Regions from separate parts of the Anoxybacillus sp. FSL W8-1294 genome, predicted to be linked through region 2. Evidence: predicted binding sites of a transcription regulator. Region 2 holds the regulator's gene; the other holds the start of a gene.

Region 1 (4,437 bases), 1.1 Mb from region 2:
CGACATATCGCCGTTGCCCTTCCGCGTAAATGGTGTCAAATGCAAGCGATGATTTTCCCGAGCCCGATAAGCCGGTAAGCACAACGAGCTTGTTGCGCGGAATGACGACATCAATATTTTTTAAATTGTGTGCTCGTGCACCTTTGACGACGATATGATCCATTCGTTACACCTCAGCTTTCAATTGTAAGATGAAATCGCGCAGTTCTGCCGCACGTTCAAAATGAAGCGCTTTTGCAGCTTCTTTCATTTCTTGTTCAAGTTGGGCGATGAACGCAACACGCTCTTCTTTTGATAAATGACGAACATCTTTCGTTTCGTACGTTTCTTTTTCTTCCGCGGCAAATGTCGCACGAATAACATCTGGAATGTCTTTTTGAATCGTTTTTGGCACGATACCATGCTCGCGATTATATGCTTCTTGAATGGCGCGGCGCCGCTTCGTTTCATTGATCGCAATTTCCATTGATTTCGTGATCGTATCAGCATACATAATGACATGCCCGTTCGCATTGCGCGCCGCCCGTCCAATCGTTTGAATGAGTGAACGTTCAGAGCGTAAAAATCCTTCTTTATCGGCATCTAAAATAGCAACAAGCGATACTTCTGGAATATCAAGCCCCTCACGCAATAAGTTAATGCCGACAAGCACATCATATTTTCCTAATCGTAAATCACGAATAATTTCAATTCGCTCAAGCGTTTTAATTTCCGAATGCAAATATGCCACTTGAATACCAATATCTTTCAAGTAATCGGTTAAGTCTTCCGCCATTTTTTTCGTCAATGTCGTCACAAGCGTTCGTTCTTTACGAGCGATGCGCTTTTGAATTTCATCGACTAAATCGTCTATTTGCCCTGCGATCGGTCGCACATCAATCGTCGGATCTAACAACCCTGTCGGACGAATAATTTGCTCGACGACTTCTGGACAATGTTCAAGCTCATACGGACCTGGCGTCGCAGATACGTAAATGACTTGATTCACTTTTTGTTCAAATTCTTCAAACGTCAATGGCCGGTTATCGAGCGCCGATGGCAAACGGAAGCCGTGTTCAACAAGCACTTCTTTTCTCGCTTTATCACCGTTATACATGCCGCGAATTTGCGGCAATGTCACATGCGATTCGTCGATGACAATTAAAAAATCATCAGGAAAATAATCTAGTAACGTATAAGGCGTTGAACCCGGTGGACGCAACGTTAAATGGCGTGAATAGTTTTCGATGCCTGAACAAAAACCCATTTCTTTCATCATTTCAATGTCGTAGCGCGTCCGTTGTTCTAGTCGCTGCGCTTCAAGCAATTTTCCTTGCTCACGCAACTCATGAAGCCGTTCTTCTAATTCCTTTTCAATATTTTCGATGGCTAGCTTCATTTTCTCTTCACGCGTGACGAAGTGCGATGCTGGGAAAATCGCCACATGTTCTCGCTCTGCCATCACATGCCCCGTCAATGCATCTACTTCGCGAATGCGCTCAATTTCGTCACCAAAAAACTCAATGCGAATGCAATGCTCATCACGAGAAGCTGGGAAAATTTCTACGACATCTCCGCGCACGCGAAACGTTCCGCGGCGAAAATCAATATCGTTTCGTTCATATTGAATGTCGACAAGGCGACGAAGCAAATGATCCCGCTCGATTTCCATGCCGACGCGAAGCGAAACGACAAGTTCGCGATATTCTTCAGGCGAACCTAACCCGTAAATACATGAAACGCTTGCGATAATAATGACATCGCGTCGTTCAAATAACGCAGACGTTGCGGAATGGCGTAATTTATCAATTTCATCGTTAATGCTTGCATCTTTTTCAATGTACGTATCCGTCTGTGGTACATACGCTTCCGGCTGATAATAGTCATAGTAGCTGACAAAATATTCAACAGCATTGTTAGGAAAAAATTGTTTAAACTCGCTGTATAGCTGCCCCGCTAACGTTTTATTATGAGCGATGACGAGCGTTGGTTTATTGACTTGTTGAATGACATTAGAAATCGTAAACGTTTTACCTGTTCCTGTTGCTCCAATCAACGTTTGATGTTTTTTTCCTTGTTGAATCCCTTCGACAAGCTTCGCGATCGCTTTCGGCTGATCGCCTTGAGGCTTATAAGCGGATACTAATTGAAATGTGTCCACAATCGTCCCTCCACTTCATTTCTATTTTCATTGTACCATATGACGAAACCGAAAAGCGAAAAATACGAACAAATATTCTATGAAAAAACCTGCCCATTTGGACAGGTTTACGATTGCTTTTGCTTTTCTACCATTCGTTTAGCATACAAAAATCCGACGATGAGCGACGCTATATCAGCAACAATTTCATGCAATTGATCGGTATATCCTTTCACATACGATGCTACGAGCAACGCGACAGTAAGCAATGTACCGACATAATGGTTATACGTGACTCTCGTAAATAAAATAACTAACAACGCTGGTACAATTAACGCTAACAAAAACCACATATTATCCCTCATCTCTTACGAATAACAGCCCGAGTTCGTGATGTTCCCCTTCAAATAAAGCCGTTTGTGCAAAGCGAACTTCCCCGCTTTCGTTCAATACTTCTAGCTTACAAAACGCACGATTTTGTTGCAATGCTGCGTAAAATTCATCTTCCGTCACGACCGGTATACCGTTTACCTTCACGATCACTTCCCCAACCGAAAGCGCCATTTTATGTGCTGGCGTATCCGGCAACACGCCTAAAATGACAAGCCCATTCGCTCGTTTTGTAAAATACGGAGGCCGCTTTTGTTCATACAATTTCGCTGATAAAGCAATCCATTCCCTCCATAAAATAGCGACAACTGCAACAACGATCGCTAGCGGCTCCCACCAGTAGCTAGCAATCGCTAGCAAACTAACAACCGTAGCGAGCCAACCGATGCGCTTTGCGATCCATTTCGCCATATGAGTAGGCATGTTTGTTTGCACGCGGTGGGAAAAGCCAAGTAAAAACGGCACGAGAACAAATGAATACGCATCACCGCCTGAAATCATCGGCCACCACGCTGCAAACGGCGTCACTCCCTCTCCTGGCACAGGAATAATAAAAGGTACGAGCCAAAGACGTTGCATCATTTGTTCACCGATGACAAGTCCCCGCTTGCTCGTTACAAGCCGCGGCGAGCTAAGCTCTGCTCCTTCACGGTAAACGAGCCACATTTCGACAAACAAAAGCAACCCGATTAAAAGCGCGATGGCAGTCACATTTGTTTCCGTCATATGCGGGAAAAAACGATCAAAAAACGGCTGTGCCCACTCCATTTGCGCAAAAAAACTAACAGTAAATATAACGATGCTCCCGATATATGCAGGTGATAACAATCGAAGTTGCATAAAAAAACTACATATGATCGTCACCATTGCCCAAAGGACGAGCGTATCGTTTGGAAGCACAATCCCTGCCCCAACAGTCACAATTGAAAAAATGATTGCGAACCAGCTACGTGAACGAACGATCGCACGCAGCTCACGAGAAGAACGATAGACGCGCGTATGAAAATCGCGCCGCTCGCGTTGCACGCGACGCCAACCAATAAACAACGCAAAGATGAACGCATAATATAGTAATGGTTGCAGCCAAAACGTTCCGAATGCTTTCAACCATTCTAGTCCCCATACTTCCATTTCCATCATCTCCGTTTTTTCCGATCCTCTATGTTGTATTGTAACAAATTTCAAACGGTTATGGTTGACGAAAATCCACTTTCTTTGACGAATGAACACTAGTTTTGTCAATAAGCAAGGAATTTTATAAAACATGTCTAACTTTTTTCTTAACATGATCGGAAGGGGCGTGGAAACATGGAACTGAAGACGAGCGGAGTGGCAAAGCGGCTTGGGGTATCGACAAAAACGGTGCAACGGTGGGTGAAAAAATATAACATTCCATGCACAAAAAATGAAGCTGGACATTACGTATTTACGAGCGAAGCGATTGAACAATTAGAAAAATATAAGTTTCTCAGTATCGATGAAGAAGAAAAAGAACATGTGGAGTGGGAAGAAGTAGAACAGCGATTACACGAACTGGAACGGAAAATCGAACAAAAAGCAGATGACGTCGTCTCCTTTCAATTGCTGCAACATCGCCGCGAAATGGAAGAAATGCTTCAATATATGCAACAGCTCGAACAACGCATCGCACAACTTGAAAAACAAAAACAAATCGAACCAGCTATCGAGCAACCAACAAAACAAAAACGACGTGGCATTATTAGCTTCTTTTTATAATAGTTTCCCCCTGCCTTCAACATGGGCAGGGGGATATGTTTTATTTCGCAATGAGTTGCAATGCCCGTTTTAATTGCTCGTCGTATCGTTCGTCGCGAACGGCTTCCATCACTTTTGTTTGCAACATATTCGCTGTTTGTTTATCAATTTTTCCTGTCACTTGTAAGCCGTTTGCTTTTTGGAACGATTGA
Region 2 (4,437 bases):
TGCCATCCATACGCTTTGAAACGCTGTTCTACACTTTCTGAAAAAGAAAGATGTAATTCGCCGTCTAGCGAAATATCATTTGAATCATAAAGAACGATGAGGCGGCCAAGTTTCAAGTGCCCCGCTAACGATGCAGCTTCCGCTGAAACCCCTTCCATTAAGTCACCATCACCACAAATGGCATATGTAAAGTGATTGATCATTTCGAACTTATCTTTGTTGTACGTAGCTGCTAAATGACGCTCTGCCATCGCCATTCCAACAGCCATCGCAATTCCTTGCCCAAGCGGACCAGTTGTTGCTTCGACACCTGGGGTATGACCGTATTCTGGATGTCCCGGTGTTTTACTTCCCCATTGACGAAACTGCTTAATATCTTCCATCGTGACGTCGTAACCACTTAAATGGAGCAAGCTATACAATAGCATTGAACCATGTCCTGCTGACAGCACAAAGCGATCGCGATTAAACCACTTTGGATTGCGTGGGTTATGATTCATAAACTTCGTCCATAGCGTATACGCCATCGGTGCTGCGCCCATCGGCATACCCGGATGACCGGAATTAGCTTTTTCGATAGCATCAATGGACAACGTACGAATCGCAGCAATCGATAATTGTTCAATAGAGTGTGTCATCGTCTTCATCCTTTCATTTGTAAACATGTTCATCTTTTATGATATAGAAAAGTTCGTAAAATGTACAATGCTTCACAACATTTTTTTGACAAACTAACGAAAAAAGAGAACATCTATACTCGTATGTTCTCTATGATAGGCGTATTAATGCAGGCGTTTTTTCTTACTATCCTTTAATTTTTGAGGAGTGACATCGTTTCCGTTCGGATCAATGACTTTCACGGCATGCAACGTTTCGATCATTGACGCACGAAACGCCGCAATATACTCTGTACGAAGTTGGAGTTGCTCTTGTTTTTCTTCGTCCGTAAGACCTTCCATTTTTGCTTTTTTAGCTAATGCATTAATTCGTGCTATTTTTTCAGAAGATAACATTTAGCCTCATTCCTTTGTATTGAATTTTTTGCTCGTATCATCATACAAAAACTTTTCTTTGTTGACAAGTTGTTCGTATTCTTTGTATCGCCGATGAACAGTCGCTTTAGATACATCATAACCAAATGAACGAAGCGTAGCCGCAATTTCTGTAAACGTTAAGCCATTTTGGCGTAAACGAACAATATCTTCAATCGGCACATCTTTCCGATCGCGTCCAGCGTGTTCACCAATGTTGCGCAAATTGTTTTCTGGACGATATCCGTTTTGGACAGCTCGTTGCATGCCACGTTTAATTTTTAAGTTATGTATCTTTCTTTGGTATTCTTCAACAATACTAATAATCTCTAACACCATCGAGTCTGCTTCTGATAATTGAAGCTCCCCGCGATGACTTACCGTATACACGCGAATCCCTTCCTTTTGTAAACAACGAAGAAGAGCAATTTTTGCATTTCCTCTTCCAAGTCTTGTTTCATCTTGAACAAGAACGACGTCAATACGATGTTGTTTGATTGCATCGAGCAGCTCCATAATTCCTGCGCGCTCGATATCATAACCGCTTGCTTGCTCTTCAATGATTTTGACAACATTCATGCCATATTCCGTTGCAAGTTGTTTAAGTTCCTCTCTTTGTCTTTGTAAAGATGTTTCTTGCGCTTGCTTCGTCGTACTTACACGACAATAAATAATTGCGTTCATTCGCCATCCCTTTCTACTGACTATTGTTTGTTAACGACAAGCTGGTTCTCGCCATTTGATTTTAACACAGGGATCACGATTTTTTCACCAACAATTAATCGGTCGTCTGAACGTCGATTGACTTCCATCACCCATTCAATAAATTGTTGACGGGACAATCGATGTTCATGTTTATACTTATCCGCTAGTTCCCATAATGTATCACCAGCTGATACAGTAATTTCAACATACTTTTCTTTATCAACAGATTGTGTTACATGTAAAAAAGCCCACACGAACAATGCACTAAATAAGATCATCATCACGTAATGTATTTTTCCCATATCATCTACTCCCTTAATACAGAACGTTTGTTTGTATTTATCATAACGAGAACTTTTGTTCGTGTCAACCTTTTTTTTCGAACTTATGTTTGTATCCATGTACGAATATATGTTATAATGTGGGCAAAGATTGAAAAGGAAGAGGTGTATAAAGATGGCGAAATTATCAAAACGACAACAACAAATTTTGGACTTTATTAAACAAGAAGTGCGCACGAAAGGGTATCCACCATCAGTAAGGGAAATTGGCGAGGCAGTTGGTTTAGCTTCAAGTTCTACCGTTCACGGACATTTAGCTCGTTTAGAAAACAAAGGGTTCATTAGACGTGATCCAACAAAACCTCGTGCCATTGAGATTTTGGACGAACATGAATCCATCCCGAGAACAAATGTCATCAATGTCCCAATCGTTGGAAAAGTCACAGCCGGACAACCAATTACTGCAATTGAAAATATTGAAGAATACTTCCCCCTCCCAGAACGGTTCGTCTCACCAGATGATCAAGTATTTATGTTGCAAATTGTCGGAGAAAGCATGATTGAAGCCGGTATTTTAGACGGAGACTACGTAATCGTCCGTCAACAACAAACAGCAAATAATGGGGATATCGTTGTAGCGATGACGGAAGATCATGAAGCGACAGTAAAACGGTTTTTTAAAGAAAAAGACCATATCCGTTTGCAACCTGAGAACTCTTCAATGGAGCCGATCATTGTCCAAAACGCTACAATTTTAGGAAAAGTCATCGGCGTATATCGATCTATCCATTAAGAAAAAGAAACGGAAAAAAGCTAACGGAAAAACCGTTAGCTTTTTTAGTAAAGGCTCATATATTGTTCACGTTCCCATGGATGCACAGCCGTGCGGAACATATCCCATTCAATTTCTTTCGCTTCGACAAAGTGTTCGAATAAATGTTTACCAAGCGCATTAACAATTACTTCATCCGATTTTAAGTTTTGGAGCGCTTCTGCTAATGTCGCAGGTAAGTCAACAATACCTTCTTCTAAACGCTCCTCTTTTGTCATCACATAAATGTTGCGGTCAACTGGCGCAGGAGGCGTCAACTTGTTTTTAATACCATCTAGTCCGGCTGCCAACAATACAGCCATGGCCAAATATGGATTAGCTGCAGGATCCACACTACGCACTTCAATTCGTGTGCTCATGCCGCGTGACGCCGGGATACGAATAAGCGGGCTACGGTTGCGTGCCGACCACGCCACATAACAAGGTGCCTCATAGCCTGGAACAAGACGTTTGTAAGAGTTTACCGTTGGGTTTGTTACCGCTGTAAAGTTTGGAGCGTGCTTTAATACACCGGCAATAAACTGTAATGCTGTTTCACTTAGTTGTAGCTGACCGTTCGGATCAAAAAAGGCATTTTCACCATTTTTAAAGAGCGACAAGTTACAATGCATACCAGATCCGTTTACACCAAAAAGTGGTTTTGGCATAAATGTCGCGTGCAAACCGTGTTTACGTGCAACAGTCTTGACGACAAGCTTAAATGTTTGAATGTCATCACACGCTTTTACCGCATTTGCATACTTGAAGTCAATTTCATGTTGCCCTGGCGCAACTTCATGGTGAGACGCTTCAATTTCGAATCCCATCTCTTCTAATTCTAATACAATATCCCGTCGGCAGTTTTCTCCTAAATCGGTTGGTGCTAAGTCAAAGTAACCGCCATTATCGTTTAACTCTAATGTAGGCTCTCCTTTTTCATCTAACTTAAACAAGAAGAACTCTGGCTCTGGCCCTAGGTTGAACTCTGTAAATCCGAGCTCCTTCATTTCTTTTAGTACACGTTTTAAGTTGTAACGCGGACATCCCTCAAACGGTGTACCATCCGGATTATAAATGTCACAAATAAAGCGTGCCACTTTTCCTTTTTCAGCTGTCCATGGGAAAATAACGAATGTATCTAAATCTGGGTACAAGTACATATCTGATTCTTCGATGCGAACAAATCCTTCGATCGATGATCCGTCAAACATCATTTTATTATCGAGCGCTTTTTGTAGCTGGCTCACTGGAATTTCTACGTTTTTAATCGTGCCGAGAATGTCAGTGAACTGCAAGCGAATATACTTTACATTCTCTTCCTTTACAATACGAAAAATGTCTTCTTTTGTGTACTTAGTCATACATATTCCTCCCCCAAAATGAAAAGATCATTTATGTTAAAAAACATAAATTTTTTAATGAAAAAAACGAGCGATATCGCCTTGACGAAGTGAAGCGCGATTAAAGCGACCTGCTTGCATCAGCTCGGCACGCAAAAGTTTGCGCAACTCCGCTTCCGACAAACCTTGCTTCATGACTTTCGGCGCAACAGGTGACGTTGCTTCAGCGTGTTGTTGCTGACGTGAAGCAAAAATTTGTTTAATTCCCG

The links. Region 2 encodes LexA, which represses DNA repair genes until DNA is damaged. Its sites were predicted from a motif close to CGAACATATGTTCG; they were not measured.
Region 1: the regulator LexA is predicted to act here: its motif matches at 2,206-2,219, upstream of uvrB (excinuclease ABC subunit UvrB).

What each region holds. Positions count from the first base shown of each region.
Region 1 is NZ_CP150179.1:2,588,725-2,593,161, forward strand. It holds gene uvrA (excinuclease ABC subunit UvrA) at 1-163, opposite strand, end outside; gene uvrB (excinuclease ABC subunit UvrB) at 167-2,143, opposite strand; gene NSQ23_RS14175 (CsbA family protein) at 2,248-2,472, opposite strand; gene NSQ23_RS14180 (PDZ domain-containing protein) at 2,474-3,640, opposite strand; gene NSQ23_RS14185 (MerR family transcriptional regulator) at 3,818-4,246, shown strand; gene NSQ23_RS14190 (S41 family peptidase) at 4,287-4,437, opposite strand, start outside.
Region 2 is NZ_CP150179.1:1,518,556-1,522,992, forward strand. It holds gene tkt (transketolase) at 1-638, opposite strand, end outside; gene NSQ23_RS08130 (DUF896 domain-containing protein) at 783-1,013, opposite strand; gene NSQ23_RS08135 (recombinase family protein) at 1,020-1,715, opposite strand; gene yneA (cell division suppressor protein YneA) at 1,736-2,038, opposite strand; gene lexA (transcriptional repressor LexA) at 2,193-2,810, shown strand; gene glnA (type I glutamate--ammonia ligase) at 2,855-4,189, opposite strand; gene NSQ23_RS08155 (MerR family transcriptional regulator) at 4,244-4,437, opposite strand, start outside.